Linked DNA regions of Bosea sp. 685. The protein of the gene in region 1 interacts with the protein of each later gene in a pairwise test. Links are inferred from orthologs where the notes say so. Each region holds a gene or a part of one and is shown in the gene's direction. Other genes may lie near its edges.

Region 1 (4,794 bases):
CGTGGTCGCCATCGCCGAGCCGACCTTCCGTCTCGTCTCGAAGGGGGCGGTCGCGCCGACAGAGGCCGAGATGCGGCTCAATCCGCGGGCGCGCTCGGCCAAGCTGCGCGCGGCCGAGCGACTGGCCACTGCCGCGCGTGCCGCCGAGCCGGATCTGGTGGCGCTCGCCGAAGTGCCCGACCCACAGCCGCGCCGGAGGCCCTGAGCGTGATCAAGCTGCTCCATGTCGTCGCCATCGGCGCGCTCGTTTCCTCGGCGCTCTATGCCTACACGATCAAATACGGCACCACTCTGGAGGCCGAGCAATTGCAGAAGATCAAGGGCAAGACGCAGCGCGAGCGCGAGGCCATCGCCGTGCTCAAGGCGGAATGGCAGTTCCTCACCCGGCCCGATCGCTTGCAGACGCTGGCCGACCGCCATCTCGATCTGCAGCCCTTCTCGGTGACGCAGGTCGTGCGCGCCTCCGACATTCCCAATCGCGGCCCCAAGGTCGACGCCATCGGCCGCAAGCTTGAGGATCTCGGGCTGGGCCTGCCGACAGAGACCCCCAGGGATCGCAAGGCGAGCGCAACCACGCCCGGAGGCCGGCCATGAGCGTTGAGACGACCTCCGAGCCTGGCGCCGAGGCGCCGCCGCCGGCACGCCGGCTGTTCGGCTTCCTGCGCGAGGTCTTCCGCATGAGCGGCGAGAAGAGCCAGCCGCGCGTCGGCCTGGTGATCCTCGCCTTCTCCGCGCTGTTCCTCGCCATCACCGGCCGGCTCGTCATGCTGGCGACGCTGCCCAGCGAGCAGGTCGGCCTGCGCCGGGCCACCGCGAATGCGATCTCCGCTGCGCGGCCCGATATCCTCGACCGCAACGGCGTGGTGCTGGCGACCGATATCAGGACGGTTTCGGTCTTCGCCGAACCGCGCAACATCCTCGACAAGGACGAGGCGACGGAGCTCCTGACCGCCGTCCTGCCCGATCTCGACGCCAAGGAGCTGCGCGAGAAGCTCGGCACCAGGAAGGGCTTCGTCTGGATCAAGCGCGAGATCACGCCGCGCCAGCAGGCGGAGGTCCACCGGCTCGGCATCCCCGGGGTTGGATTCGTGCCCGAGAACAAGCGCGTCTACCCCAACGGACCGGCCGCGGCCCATGTGTTGGGCTTCGCCAGCGTCGACAATGTCGGCATCGCCGGTATGGAGAAATACATCGACACGCAGGGCCTGCAGGACCTGTACGGGGCGGGGCTCGCGACGCAGGCCTCCGACCTGAAACCGGTGACGCTCTCGGTCGATCTGCGTATCCAGCACCTGCTGCGAGACGAATTGGTCAAGGGCATGGAGCGATTCAAGGCGATCGCCGCCGCTGGCGCCATCCTGGACGTCAACACCGGCGAGGTGCTGGGGCTGGTCTCGCTGCCGGATTTCGACCCGGGCAATCCGGTTGACGCGCTGGAGAAGGACCGGATCAACCGGATGAATGTCGGCGTCTATGAAATGGGCTCGACCTTCAAGGCGCTGACCATCGCGATGGCGCTGGATTCGGGCAAGGCGAACATCAATTCGAGCTATTCGACCGCGGGCGGGATGATGCGCTTCGGCCGGCAGGTCATCAAGGAATACCATGGCACGGGGCGCACGCTGACGGTGCCGGAAGTGTTCGTGCATTCGTCGAACATGGGTTCGATCAAGATGGCGCTCTCCGTCGGCGTCGAGGGCCACAAGGCCTTCCTGAAGAAGATGATGCAGCTCGACCGGATGCAGACCGAATTGCCGGAAAGCGCATCGCCGATCGTGCCTACGCGCTGGGGCGAGATCAACACGGCGACGATCGCCTTCGGTCACGGGCTCGCGGTTGCGCCGATTCAGGCGATGGCGGCGGTGGGCGCGCTGGTCAATGGCGGCACCTTCATCACTCCGACCTTCCTGAAGCGTTCCGAAGAGGACGCAAAGAAGACCGGCGTGCGCGTGATCAAGCCGGAGACCTCGGAAGCGATGCGCTTCATCATGCGCGTCAATGGCGAGAAGGGCTCGGCCCGCAAGGCCGACATCCCCGGCTATTTCGTCGGCGGCAAAACGGGAACGGCCGAAAAGGTCATCAACGGGCGCTACGCCAAGAACCGCAACTTCACCACCTTCACGGCGATTGCGCCGTCCGACAAGCCGCGCTTCCTCTTCCTTGCGATCTATGACGAACCCAAGGGCTATGCCGAAAGCGGCGGCTACTCGACGGCCGCCTGGAACGCCGGTGTCACCACCGGCAAGGTGATCGAGCGCGCGGCGCCGATTCTCGGCCTGGCGCCGCGCTTCGAGCCCCCGACGGCGCCGTTCCCGCTGATGGCGAAGCTCGGCGCCTGGGGCAGTCGCTGATAGCATGGCGGGGCGGTTGTTGTTGTGGGCAGGCAGGGCTTTGAGCGAGCGATGAATGCGCGAAACTGGAGCCTTGGCCAACTTTTTCCCGAGGCCTTCCCCTCCGACAAGGACCGCAGCGTAACGGGTGTCGCCTTCGACAGCCGTAAGGTCGCGCCCGGCACAGTCTTCGTGGCACTCGCCGGGGCCAAGGCCGACGGTGCGCGCTTCGTCGCGGACGCGGTCGCGCGGGGTGCGACTGCCGTCGTCTCGGGCCAGCCCAGGCCGAAGGATCTCGACGGCACGATCGCCTTCGCACAGGTCGGCGATCCGCGCCTGGCCTTGTCGTTGGCGGCGGCGGTCGTCCATCCGCGCCAGCCCGCAACCATCGTCGCGGTGACGGGCACGAGCGGCAAATCCTCGGTCGCCGACTTCACACGCCAGATCTTCCAGGTGCTCGGCCATGAGGCGGCGAGCCTCGGCACGGTCGGTATCGTCACCTCCAAGGGCTCGAAATACGGCTCGCTGACGACGCCCGATCCGCTGTCGCTGCATGCCTCGCTCGACAAGCTTGCGAGCGATGGCGTCACGCATCTGGCGATGGAGGCCTCCTCGCATGGGCTCGACCAGCGCCGGCTCGACGGGGTGCGGCTTGCTGCCGGCGCCTATCTCAATCTCGGCCGCGACCATCTCGATTACCACCCCACCGTCGAGGACTATCTCGACGCCAAGCTGCGGCTCTGGGATCTGCTGCCCGCTGGCGCGCCGGTCGTGATCAATCGCGACGGGGCGTTTGCCGACAAGGCCGCCGCCGCCGCTATAGCGAAGGGCCATCCCATCATCGGCGTCGGCCGTACCGGTGAGACGCTGACATTGCTGGAGGTGCTGCGGGAGGGCTTTTCGCAGCGTCTGCGGGTTCGGGCTCAGGGTCGGGAGATCGAGGTCGTGCTGCCGCTGGTCGGCGATTTCATGGCCGGCAATGCGCTGGCCGCCGCCGGGCTCGCTGTCGCGACGGGCGAGGCGCCAGAGGCCGCGCTCAACGCTTTGTCGGGCCTCGTCGGCGTGCCGGGGCGGCTCGAACGCGTCGGCTCGCTGAAGGGTGGGCTCGCCGTCGTCGATTTCGCCCATAAGCCCGACGCCCTGGAGGCCGTGCTTGCGACCTTGCGGCCCTATGCGGCGGGGCGTCTGATCTGCGTTTTCGGCTGCGGCGGCGATCGCGACCGCGGCAAGCGGCCGGTGATGGGCCAGATCGCGGCCGATCTCGCCGATCTCGCGATCGTGACAGACGACAATCCGCGAACCGAGGATCCCGCCGCGATCCGGGCCGAAATCCTGGCGGCTTCCCCCAAGCTGACCGAGATCGGCGACCGGGCGAAGGCCATTCGCCACGCTGTCGGCCTGCTGGGCGCAGGCGATGTCCTCGTCGTAGCCGGAAAAGGCCATGAAACCGGCCAGATCATCGGCGACCGGACATTACCGTTCTCGGATCAGGACGTCGTGCGGGCGGCGATTGCGGAGATGAGTCAATGAGCGCGCCCTTGTGGAGCGGAGACAGCCTGGTCGCGGCCATGGGGGCGCGGCTTGCCGGGGCAATGCCGGCCGCCGTGACAGGGGCTTCGATCGACACCCGCACGCTGGAGCCGGGCGACGCCTTCTTCGCCATCCAGGGGGAGGCGCGCGACGGCCATGAATTCGTCGCTGGGGCGCTCGCGAAAGGCGCCGCGCTCGCGGTGATCGACGAGGCGCATGCCGCACGATTCAGCGGCGAGGGGCCTTACGCCGTGGTGCCCGACGTGCTGCGGGCGATGGAGTTGGCCGGCGCGGCGCGCCGGGCCGAACTCAAGGCCCAGGTCGTCGCGGTGACGGGCTCCGTCGGCAAGACCGGCACCAAGGAAGCGCTGCGGCTCGTCCTGTCGCGTCAGGGCAAGACGCACGCACCGGTCGCCTCCTACAATAATCACTGGGGCGTGCCACTGACCTTGTGCCGCACGCCGGCCGATGTCGCCTATGGCGTTTATGAGATCGGCATGAGCAACCCCGGCGAAATCCTGCCGCTGGCCCGGCTCGTGCGCCCGCATGTCGCGATCATCACGACGATCCAGCCGGTGCATTTGGCGGCCTTCGCCTCGCTCGAAGGCATCGCCGAAGAAAAGGCCTCGGTGTTCTGGGCCTTGGAGCCTGGCGGCACCGCCATCATCAACGCCGACATCCCACAGACCGAGCTCTTGCGCAGTCTCGCCAAGGCCGGCCCGGCCGGGCGCATCATCAGCTTCGGCGAGAGCATGGATGCCGATGTCAGGCTGGTTTCCTGCGCGCTGAAACCGGATGTCTCCACGGTCGATGCCGTGGTGATGGGCCAGCCGGTCACCTATCGGCTCGGCAGCCCGGGCAAGCATATCGTGCTGAATTCGCTCGCGGTTCTCGCTGCCGTCGCGGCGCTTGGCGCCGATCTCGCTTTGGCGGC
Region 2 (11,032 bases), 1.1 Mb from region 1 along the record:
CGATCGAGGTGCCGGAGGCCGGCATCGGACTCGACTTCACCATCCGCCGCAATACCGATACGGCCTTTCCGGCCTCGCACATCATCGGCCTGCGCTTCACCAGTACGGGCACGACGGCGCCGGAGGCCATTCGCGAGGTCGGCGTACCGCAGTTCAAGACTGACGAGAACGAGCGCGGCGCGCCCTTGTCGGCGATCAACTCGGCGCTTGGCGAGAACCTCTTCGTCGCGGCCCTGTCGAACGTGCCCGTGGAGGTCGAGCGCAATCTCGATCTGATCTTGAACCGCAACTGGATCGACGTGCCGATCCGCTTCGCCTCGGGCAAGCGCGGTATCCTGACCTTCGAAAAGGGTTTCCCGGGCAGCCAGACCCTGGCCGACGCCTTCGGCCGCTGGCGCTAGAACCCTTCGCGTTCTGACGGCAGCTCGCCGTCATTCCGGGCCGCGCCTGCGACCCTAGCTTTTCCGCTCAGCCGCGAAGCGCGCCGCCGCGCGCAAGGTGTTCGCCTCCGGCCCGAAGCCGGCCAGCGCCGCAATCGCGTCGGCGCTCAAGCGGTCGCGCTCGCGCTTCGCCGCGTCCAGCCCCAACACGGAAACCAGCGTCGCCTTGCCCTTGTCCTGGTCCTTCGCCGTCGCCTTGCCGAGCGCCTCGGGCGTGGCCTCGATGTCGAGGATGTCGTCAGCCACCTGGAAGGCGGCGCCCAGCGCCCGGCCGTAGCCGATCAGCGCGGCGCGTGCCTCGGGCGCAGCGCCTGCGATCAGCGCACCGATCTCGACGCTCGCCGCCAGCAGAGCGCCGGTCTTCATTGCCTGCAGCCGGCGGATCTCGGCCTCGGTGAGGCTGCGCGGCTGGCCGCCGTCGAAGCGCCCCTCCGCCGCAAGGTCGAGCATCTGCCCGCCCGCCATGCCGCCCAGCCCCGAGGCGCGCGCCAAGGCCAGCACGAGCGCCGCGCGGACCTCGCCCGAAGGATGCGTCGCCTCATCCGCCATCACATCGAAGGCCAGCGTCAGCAGGCTGTCGCCGGCCAGGATCGCAGTCGCCTCGTCATAGGCCTTGTGCACGGTCGGCCGGCCGCGGCGTGTATCGTCATCGTCCATCGCAGGCAGGTCGTCATGGACCAGCGAGTAGCAGTGCACGAGCTCGACCGCCGCGCCCGCCCGCAGCGCCTGGCCAGCATCGCCACGTAAGAGCCGCGCGGTCTCGACCGTCAGGAAGGGCCGCAGCCGCTTGCCGCCGCCGAGCGCGCCATGGCGCATGGCCGAGAGCAAGGGCTCCGGCCGGGCGATCTCGCTCTCGCGTGGCGCAGCCGACAGCAGCGCGTCCAACAGGGACTCGATCGCCTGCGCCGTCCGTGCGAGGCTGGAGGCAAGGTCGCCGGTCTCGGCGATGGGCAGGGCGGAACTCATGCGCGGATCTCGCATTCGCCGTGAGCGCGGGATGCGGGACGGCGGCAACCGGTGTCTCGCATGAAGCCTGCCCTCACCAAGTGATGAGAGCCTCGATTGCCGGAGCCGGCCGGCACCGTCAAGCCAGGGGACAGCAAGCCAAGGGGGCGTAAGGGCATGGCGGCAGGAGAGCGGACGGCGCGGCGCGGGTTTTTCGCGCGCCTGATTCGCTGGATCGGCCGGCTCGTCCTGGGCCTGCTGATCCTGCTGGTGCTCGGCCTCCTGCTCTATCGCTTCATCCCGGCGCCATCGACGCTGATGATCGCGCGCTGGCTGACCCTGCAGCCGGTCGAACGGCAATGGGTGCCGCTCGACCAGATCTCGTCGGCCCTGATCCGTTCCGTGATCGCCGCCGAGGACCAGCGCTTCTGCGCCCATTCCGGCGTCGACTGGATCGAGCTCAACACGGTGCTCGACGATGAGGACGGGCCCAGCCGAGGCGCCTCGACCCTGACCATGCAGACCGCCAAGAACATCTTCCTCTGGCCCGGCCGCTCCTACATCCGCAAGGCGCTGGAAATCCCGCTGGCGCTGGCGATCGACCTCGCCTGGCCGAAGCAGCGCGTCATCGAGGTCTATCTCAACGTCGCCGAATGGGGCGACGGGTTGTTCGGCGCGGAAGCCGCGGCCCAGCGCTATTTCAAGAAATCAGCGGCGGGGCTGACCGGGTCTGAAGCCTCCAGGCTCGCCGCCGCCCTGCCGAACCCGAGCGCCCGCGACCCCGGCCGGCCGAGCCGCAGCCTGCAGGCAGGGGCGGCGCGCGTGCAGCGACGCGTCGGGCAATTGGGCGCGCTCGCCAGCTGCGCGGTGCCCGAGGGCGAGGAGGACATGGACTGATCGGGAGGCTGTGGAGTCAAATTCACAGGCTGGCTTGCGACTTTTTCGCATCCCGCTCTAGCCAGCGCGCGCCGCAGCGTGTATGGGCAACGCCTCACGAGATTGATCCGTCGTCGTGACGGCAGCGCGGCCTTGAGCCAAGCGCTTCCGGACGGCGGCACGATGGAGATTACTATGGCCGTTCCGAAGAGAAAGACGTCGCCGTCGAAGCGTGGCATGCGCCGCTCGGCCGACGCGCTGAAGCAGCCCACCTATATCGAAGACAAGAACTCCGGCGAACTGCGCCGCCCGCACCATGTCGATCTGAAGAGCGGCATGTATCGCGGCCGCCAGGTCCTGAAGGTCAAGGCCGAGGCCTGATCGCCTCAAGGCCCAGCGCCGGGCCTCGTGCTCGACGCTAACGAAACAAGCCGGCCGCGAGGCCGGCTTTTTCTTTGGAATACGAACTCATCCGGCTTTCATCAAGGAGTTAGAGCAGGATGAGAAAAACCGGTTCCCGCTTTTTCGCATCCTGCTCTAGAGGCGCACCGGCCTGCGGTCCCTGAAAATCGTGGTCGCCTTGGCGGTCTGGGCCGCCTCATAGACGCGCGCCGCCTCGCGCGGCGTCTCCCGCCCGGACCGGGCGAAGGGACCGATCTCGGCCCGGCAGGCCGCGAGCTGCAGCAGCACCATGGCGAGATCGGATGCGGAATCGGCTGCGAACGGGGCCCGACTGTGGCTATGATCGTCGAAATCCGTCATGTCCCGCTCCGAAACATTGGGCCAGCATCGGAGCTGAATTTGCAAAGCCGCAGCCAAACTTAACGGCGCGTTAAGGCTGAAAGCCGCATCGTTTCGAGACATTTCCTGATCCGCCCGGGCCAAGACGAGACGGCATCGATCCGCATCGTTCGAGCAGCCCCATTGAGGCCCCCGTCCGATGCCCTCGCCGTCGATCCTCAGCCCCCGCGACGACTGCCGCATCGATCCGCGCAGCCTGCTCTCGTCGATCGGCGAGGTCGTCTACACCTGGGACATCGTCCATGACGCCCTGAGCTGGGGGCCCAATGCGCATGAAGTCCTCGCCGGCGTCTCCGACGCCGTCATGAGTCGCGGCCTCTCCTTCGCCGGCCTGGTCGAGCCCGGTAGCGGGCGCAGCCGCTACGATGCGATCTTCTCCGCCAGTGGCCAGGACCAGGGCGAGGGCGTGGTCTACCGCACCCGCTACGCCGCCGACCTCGCCGGCCGCAAGATGTGGATCGAGGACGCCGGCCGCTGGTTCGCCGGCGTCGATGGCCGCCCCGCCAGCGCGCGCGGCGTGCTGCGCCTGGAGCGCGCGGTGAAGCCCGACGAGCTCAACGCCAGCAATGGCGAACTCTGCGACCGCACCTCATTGGTCGAGCGCGTCGAACAGGCCCTGGCCGAGCATCTGCCGGCCGAGCGCGTCGTCGTCGTGCTCATCGCGGCGATCGACGAACTGACCCGCCTCAACGACGATTTCGGCCATGAGGCAACCGACGAGATCATCGGCGTGGTGCAGGAACGCCTGCGCTCGGTCATGCGCCGGCGCGACCATCTCGTGCGCTATTCCGGCAACCGCTTCGCCATCCTGCTCACCGGCTGCCCGCAGAATCAGGTCGAGGCGGCGGCGCGTCGCTTCATCAAGGCAGTGGCCCAATCAGCCATCGAGACCGCGCGCGGCATCGCCCTGGTGCGCCTGCGCGTCGGTGCAGCGATTGCTCCCAACCTCTCGACCCATGCCGGAACCCTGGTCGCGGGCGCCGAGAACGCGCTCGCCAATGCCAAGGCCGGCGCGATCGACGCCGCCGTCATCGCAAAACGCAGCGACATGCACGAGCCCGCCGTGGCGCGGCAGGGTTTTGACCTGCAGGCCGTGGCCGCCCTGAACGAACGGCGCGTGCAACTCGCGCTGCAGCCGATCGTCCGCGCCCGCCAGCGCGACATCGCCTTCCATGAAGCTCTGCTGCGGGTCGGCCAGGGCGATAATGGCCTCTTCTTCGCTCCTGCGGAGCTGATTCCTCTACTGGAGCGGCGCGGCCTGATCCGCCTGTTCGACCATCGCGTCCTCGAGCTCGCGGTCGATATGCTCGTGGGCGATCCTGGCCTGTCGCTCTCGGTCAATGTCTCGCCGCGCTCGCTCGCCGATCCGGAATGGCTCGACGCCTTCCTCGCCTGCACCAATGCCGCGCGCGGCGTGGCCAAGCGCCTGATCGTCGAGGTCACGGAGACGGCGACGATCGAGGATCCCGTGCGGATCACCAAGCTGTTGGGCCAGATCAAGGATCAGGGCGCCCGCATTGCGATCGACGATTTCGGCGCGGGCCACACCTCGCTGCGGCACCTGCGCGCCTTCCCGATCGACATCCTCAAGCTCGACGGCGCCTTCACCCAAAATCTGCGCCGCTCGACCGACGACCGCTTCTATGTGCGCACGCTGATCGACCTCGCCCGCCATCTCGGCGTCGAGACCGTCGCCGAATGGGTCGATGACGAATTGCAGGCGACGATGCTGACCGATTGGGGGGTGACCTATTTGCAGGGTCACCTGATCGGCAAGGCTGCGATCTGGCCGCAGGCCCAGGCCGGGTCGCCCGAGCGCGTGACCGGCTGAGCCCGAAATCTACAGCATCAGGCCGAATACCGTATCGGGTCTGATGCTGCAGAGCCTCGATTTGGCATCGGCTCGTCCCGAAAACCGGTTGCCACTTTTCGGGCCGATGCTCACTTCGTCTTGGTGAGCTTGTCCAGGCGCTCACGCATTTCGCCGAGCTCGCGCTTGAGATCGCCGAGATCGTCGCCCTTGGCTGGAGCGGCAGTGCCCTCTTCCTTCGCCTTGGCGGCGGCTGCCGCGGCAGCGAAGGGGTTGAACATGCGGAACGCGTCGGTGAAGAGCGCCATATTGGCTCGCGTCTGCTGCTGGATCGCGTCGAGCGCCCCGCCGCCGAAGGCCCCGCCCGTGAAGGCCTTGGTCATCTGCTCGCGGAACTGGCCCTGGTCCTTGGTCAGATGATCCATCGAGAATTCGAGATAGCGCGGCACCAGCGCCTGCATGCTGTCGCCATAGAAGCGGATGAGCTGGCGCAGGAAGGCGATCGGCAGCAGGTTCTGCCCGTCCTTAGCCTCCTCGTCGAATATGATCTGGGCCAGGACGGAGCGGGTAATGTCCTCGCCGGATTTCGCGTCATAGACGACGAAATCCTCGCCGCCGCGCACCAGGCCGGCCAGATCCTCCAACGTGACGTAAGAGCTCGTGCCTGTATGATAGAGCCGCCGATTGGCGTATTTCTTGATGACGGTCGGTTCTTTTTCGCTAGCCATCAGTACCCTACATGACGTTGGTTCGGCGCCTGCCGCGAAACCCGCGACGGACCAAACGGAACGATCTCCCCTCCTGACGATAGCCGCTCAGTGGTTTGCCGCAAGTTTTTTGAGCGTGCAGCGCAAAAACAAGACTAAAGCATGACCCGGTTTGCCCGTCTTTGCGGCAGGCGGAGCGTGACGACCCGGCAGAATCCCGACAAGCGCTCCCTTCGCCTGACTTGACGCAAGCGCGGCTGGCTTCGAAGGTGCCTGACGAACCAGGCGGCCGGCGTGAGAGCGGACCGTCTCGACAACAGCGAGGATCTCTCCCATGGCTGATACGGACATCGTCATCGTCGGCGCAGCACGCACCGCCGTCGGCGCCTTCAACGGCGCCTTCGCCAATACTCCCGCCCATGAGCTCGGCGCCGCCGCGATCAAGGAAGCGCTCGCCCGCGCCAAGGTCGAAGGGGCCGAGGTCGACGAGGTCATCATGGGCCAGATCCTGACCGCCGGTCAGGGCCAGAACCCGGCCCGCCAGGCCGCGATGGCGGCGGGCATCCCGCAGGAGGCGACCGCCTGGGGCCTCAACCAGCTTTGCGGCTCCGGCCTGCGCGCAGTAGCGATCGGCCTGCAGCAGATCGTCAATGGCGATGCCGACATCATCGTCGCCGGCGGCCAGGAATCGATGTCGATGTCCCAGCACGGCGCGCATCTGCGCAACGGCACCAAGATGGGCGACATGAAGTTCATCGACACGATGATCAAGGACGGGCTCTGGGACGCCTTCCACGGCTACCATATGGGCACCACCGCCGAGAACGTCGCGACCAAATGGCAGATCAGCCGCGAGGAACAGGACAAGTTCGCCGTCGGTTCGCAGAACAAGGCCGAGGCCGCCCAGAAGGCCGGCCGCTTCAAGGACGAGATCGTTCCCTTCACCATTGCCGGCCGCAAGGGCGACATCATCGTCTCCGACGACGAATATCCTCGCCATGGCGCGACGATCGAAGCCATGGCCAAGCTGCGCCCCGCCTTCTCGAAGGAGGGCACCGTCACCGCCGGCAACGCCTCGGGCCTCAATGACGGCGCCGCCGCGCTCGTGCTGATGAGCGCCAAGGAAGCCGCCAGGCGCGGCCTGACCCCGCTCGCCCGCATCGCCTCCTGGGCGACCGCAGGCGTCGACCCGGCGATCATGGGTTCGGGTCCGATCCCGGCGACGCGCAAGGCTCTGGAGCGAGCCGGCTGGAGCATCGGTGATCTCGATCTCGTCGAGGCCAACGAGGCCTTCGCGGCGCAGGCGCTGGCGGTCAACAAGGACCTCGGCTGGAATACCGACATCGTCAACGTCAATGGCGGCGCGATCGCGATCGGCCATCCGATCGGCGCGTCCGGCGCGCGCGTGCTGGTGACGCTGCTGCACGAAATGGCCAAGCGCGACGCCAAGAAGGGCTTGGCGACGCTGTGCATCGGCGGCGGCATGGGCGTGGCGCTCGCGGTCGAGCGTTGAGCCCTGCGCATGGCGAGGCAGACGACGCTCTACCGCTATCTCACCGGGCCTGATGACGCCGCGTTCTGTCATCGGGTCTCGGAGGCTCTGAGCCAGGGCTGGGTGCTCTACGGGCACCCGACCCTGACCTTTGACGCAACGCAAGGACGCGTGGTCTGCGGGCAGGCGATCATCAAGGATGTCGACGGGCCCTATTCGCCCGACATGAAGCTTGCAGAACAATAGCGCGGCGCTCACGCCGCCATGAGGGAGGAGACAGGAATGACGAAGGTCGCTTTGGTCACAGGGGGCACGCGCGGCATCGGCGCGGCGATCAGCAAGGCCTTGAAGGAGGCCGGCCACAAGGTCGCGGCGAGCTATGCCGGCAATGACGAGGCGGCGGCCGCCTTCAAGGCCGAGACCGGCATCCCGGTCTATAAATGGGATGTTGGCGACTATGACGCCTGCGCCGCGGGCATCGCCACCGTCGAGGCCGAACTCGGCCCCATCGACATCCTGGTCAACAACGCCGGCATCACCCGCGACGGCTTCTTCCACAAGATGACCAAGGATCAGTGGTCGGCCGTCATCCGCACCAATCTCGATTCGCTGTTCAACATGACGCGTCCCGTGATCGAGGGCATGCGCGCCCGCAATTTCGGCCGCATCATCGTGATCTCCTCGATCAACGGCCAGAAGGGCCAGATGGGCCAGGTCAACTACTCCGCCGCCAAGGCCGGCGATATCGGCTTCGTCAAGGCGCTCGCCCAGGAGAACGCCAATAAGGGCATCACCGTCAACGCGATCACGCCAGGCTATATCGGTACCGACATGGTCGCGGCGATGCCCGAGGAAGCCCTGAAGCGTGTCGTCGCCGGCATCCCGGTCGGCCGCCTCGGCAAGCCGGAGGAAATCGCCCAGATGGTCGTCTTCCTCGCCTCCGATAACGGCGCCTTCGCGACGGGCGCGACCTTCGCGGTCAATGGCGGGCAGTACATGGCCTGAGCCTCTGTCGGATCCATCCGTCATTCCGGGGCAGGCCGCAGGCCTGAGTCCGGAATGACCGGGAGATTCCGAGTTCAGGCGGCGGCTCTACGGTTTCCGTGACGCCATCGGCGCACCCGCCGAGGCGCGAATGACGGCGACGAAATTTCGCAGCGAGGCGCGCGCCTGTGCGCCTGCGACATTGGCATAAAGCACCACATCCCGCGCCGGGAGCGGCGGCAGATCAAGCGGCCTGCCGACATCCACCGTACCAGGGGGAGCGACACGCCGGCCGAGCGCCGCGACGGCAAGGCCGGCCGAGACCGCGGCCCCGATCGTCGCGATGCCGCCACCGACGAAAACCTCCGTCCATGGCACGCCGGCCTCTGCCAGCGCGGACACCGCCATGCTGCGGACGCTGCAGGGCTCGGCCTGGGTAGCAAGCCGCAGCGGCTCGCCCGCGTGATGGGCGAAATCGGGCGCCGCCATCCATCCAAACGCCTCCTCGAAGATGACGTCGCCATCACGACGCTTGTTGTCATGGCGCAGCACGATCGCCGCATCCAGCGCACCGCGATCGAAATCATCGAGGGTCTGCCGCGACGAGGCGAGGCGCATTTCGATCACGAGGCCGGGCTCCGCGTCCTTCATGCGGCGCAGCAAAGCAGGCAATTCCGAGCCGACGATATGGTGGCTGATGCCGACGACCAACCGCCGCTGCTGGACCGCGAAGGAGCCCAGCGCGCCCTGATGGGCCGCGATCAGCTTGCGGGCCGCATCGAGAAAGCTATTGCCCTCCGCCGACAGCCGCACGAGGCGCGGCGTCCGGTCGAACAGGCGCCGCCCGAGCCTGTCCTCCAGCCGTTTGATCTTCAGGCTCACGGCCGATTGCGTCGTCTCCAGCGTCTCGGCGGCGCGGGTGAAGCTCTTCAGATCGGCGATCAGGATGAAGGCCTGCACAGCTTCGAGATCGAGCGCTTTCATGTGAGTTTCATTTCAAAATGAAATCATTGAAATATGATCTCATATGATTTTCTTGTGATCAAGGTCTCGCTACCTTCTGGAGATAAAGAAGGAGCCCTGTGATGATCATCGCGCATTATGCTCACCGTCTGCCGGCCAACCATGACATCGGGCTGATCCGCGCCAGAGCCAGAGAGCGCGGTCCGCTCTGGGACGCCGTGCCGGAGCTCTTTTTCAAGGGCTTCCTGCTGCGCGAAGCCGGTCGCCACGGCGCGATCGCGAACAACTATTCCTCGCTCTATCTCTGGCGTCACGACGAGGCTTTCCGCGAATTCCTTGTCAGCGGGCGCTACAAGGTCGTGACCGAGAGTTTTGGGCGCGCCGAAATCCAGACGCGTTTCGCCCTCGACGCCCGCAAGGGAACCGGGCGCGAGGCCCGCTTCGCTTACCGGGAGGATCTCGCCATCCCGCTCGATGCCGACCTCACCGCGATTTTCGCTGGAGAGATCGAATTGAACCGAGCTCTCGCCAGCCGGCCCGGCACGGTCGCGGCCACGATCGGCGTCGACACCGCGAGCTGGACGCTCACCCGGGTGCTGCTGTCCGAGCAGGAGCCAAGCGGAAACGAGGACGGCACGAGCTACGAGATCCTGCATCTCGCGCGGCCGCTGCTCGACACCCTGCCGCAAGCAGGTGCGCTATGAACGCCCGCTCTCACATCGGCACGCCCGGCCGAGAGGGCAGGCTGCAGCAGAATGATCTGCCTGCCGCGCGAGCCCTGGGCGCCTATCTCGGCGGGATGGCGCTCACGGCGACGCTGGCGCTCATCCTTGCCGGGGCCGCGGCGGAAATCCTGAAGCACGCGCTGTGAGGGCGCAGCACAGTCGCCTATGACCGCTGCGATCGTGCCCGTTCGCTCATCGCCAGAAAGCCCGCCCCCAGCATGGCGAGGCGGCAGACGGTCCTGGCTCCGAGGTCGCCGAGATCATGCTGAGGGGTGAATTCGACGAGGTTGAAGCCGACGATCGGCGCACGGACGGCGACACCGTGCAGGAGCTCCACGATGTCGCCATAACCCAGGCCGCCCGGAGCCCGGCCGACAACGCCGGGGACCACCGTGGGGTCCAGCCCATCGACATCGCAACACACGACGACCGGCTGGCCTTCCGGCACCTGTTCGACGGCATAAGCGAGCCCTTTGGCGCGCAGCGTGCGCATATCGACCAGTCGCGCTCCCGCGGCGACGGCGTCTGCCACATCCGATTCCCGGGCGCTGCCGATACCCCGGGCGCCGATCTGAACGATTGCCCCGACACCCGCCATTTCGGAAGCTCGCCGCATCGTGCTCGAGGGCCCGAAGCGCTCGCCCTCGACCTCGTCGCGCCAGTCGATATGCGCATCGATCTGCAACAGTGTGATCTTGCCATGCGCAGCAAAGGCGCGCAGCGCAGGGATCTGGACGCTGTCGTCGCCGCCCAGCAGAAGGGGCCGCGCGCCACGGCCCAGCAGCGTCGCAAAAGCCGCCTCGATCCTCACGCGATTGCCAGTGAAATCGGTTTCGTCGAAGGCGAGGTCGCCGCAATCGACCAGAACCGTGTCAAGCGTCACCAACGGCGCGCCCAGATCGAAATCGTAATGCGTCCGGCGGGCGGCATGTCGCGCACTTGCCGTCCGGATCGCCGCCGGGGCGCCCGCGCTATGGGCGCCATTCCCGGCATAGGGCGTCGCACCGGGAAGGCCGATCACGGCGATCGCGCCTCGCGGCACGGCATCGATGGCGACGGCTTCGCAGTCGAGGAAAGTCGGCCTCTCGGCGCGCGGAACAGGCGTATCGCTTGGCAATGAAGCGGGACCATCATCGGGGTTGAGGCTTTTGACTATGCAGCGCTGGCTCCCGTCGCGGCAAGCGTGGTCGCCCGCGAGACGCCGGCGCTCGGTTCAAGCCAGGGGCGCCCTCGGGCTCAGGCCGGCGCGAGCCGATAGCTGTCCCCAACCGCCTCCACCCGCTGGAAAC

Evidence for each region.
Region 2: the proteins of RMR04_RS08815 (region 1) and mtgA interact in binary tests that used the Escherichia coli proteins (3 or more experiments, as listed by UniProt). The link is inferred for Bosea sp. 685 from one-to-one orthologs.

The regions. Positions count from the first base shown.
Region 1 is NZ_CP134779.1:1,590,704-1,595,497, forward strand. Bases 1-2,970 are described here. They hold RMR04_RS08815 (peptidoglycan D,D-transpeptidase FtsI family protein), read left to right. Parts: upstream 1-590; coding sequence 591-2,351; downstream 2,352-2,970. Other genes in these bases: rsmH (16S rRNA (cytosine(1402)-N(4))-methyltransferase RsmH), read left to right, coding at 1-205; RMR04_RS08810 (cell division protein FtsL), read left to right, coding at 208-594; RMR04_RS08820 (UDP-N-acetylmuramoyl-L-alanyl-D-glutamate--2,6-diaminopimelate ligase), read left to right, coding at 2,403-2,970. In the rest of the region: more of RMR04_RS08820, read left to right, coding at 2,971-3,860; RMR04_RS08825 (UDP-N-acetylmuramoylalanyl-D-glutamyl-2,6-diaminopimelate--D-alanyl-D-alanine ligase), read left to right, coding at 3,857-4,794. UniProt on the Escherichia coli protein: Essential cell division protein that catalyzes cross-linking of the peptidoglycan cell wall at the division septum. Required for localization of FtsN.
Region 2 is NZ_CP134779.1:479,576-490,607, reverse strand. The notes cover bases 462-3,422. They hold mtgA (monofunctional biosynthetic peptidoglycan transglycosylase), read left to right. Parts: upstream 462-1,562; coding sequence 1,563-2,282; downstream 2,283-3,422. Other genes in these bases: RMR04_RS03430 (bifunctional diguanylate cyclase/phosphodiesterase), read left to right, coding at 3,202-3,422; RMR04_RS03435 (hypothetical protein), read right to left, coding at 2,799-3,023; rpmF (50S ribosomal protein L32), read left to right, coding at 2,457-2,642; RMR04_RS03450 (polyprenyl synthetase family protein), read right to left, coding at 462-1,406. Outside these bases: RMR04_RS03455 (histidine kinase), read left to right, coding at 1-401; more of RMR04_RS03450, read right to left, coding at 456-461; more of RMR04_RS03430, read left to right, coding at 3,423-4,893; polyhydroxyalkanoate synthesis repressor PhaR, read right to left, coding at 5,004-5,600; RMR04_RS03420 (acetyl-CoA C-acetyltransferase), read left to right, coding at 5,914-7,092; RMR04_RS03415 (DUF1737 domain-containing protein), read left to right, coding at 7,102-7,317; phbB (acetoacetyl-CoA reductase), read left to right, coding at 7,354-8,076; RMR04_RS03405 (LysR family transcriptional regulator), read right to left, coding at 8,164-9,039; RMR04_RS03400 (DUF4865 family protein), read left to right, coding at 9,141-9,722; RMR04_RS03395 (hypothetical protein), read left to right, coding at 9,719-9,889; RMR04_RS03390 (arginase family protein), read right to left, coding at 9,907-10,860; RMR04_RS03385 (AidB family quorum-quenching N-acyl homoserine lactonase), read right to left, coding at 10,980-11,032. UniProt on the Escherichia coli protein: Peptidoglycan polymerase that catalyzes glycan chain elongation from lipid-linked precursors. May play a role in peptidoglycan assembly during cell division in collaboration with other cell division proteins.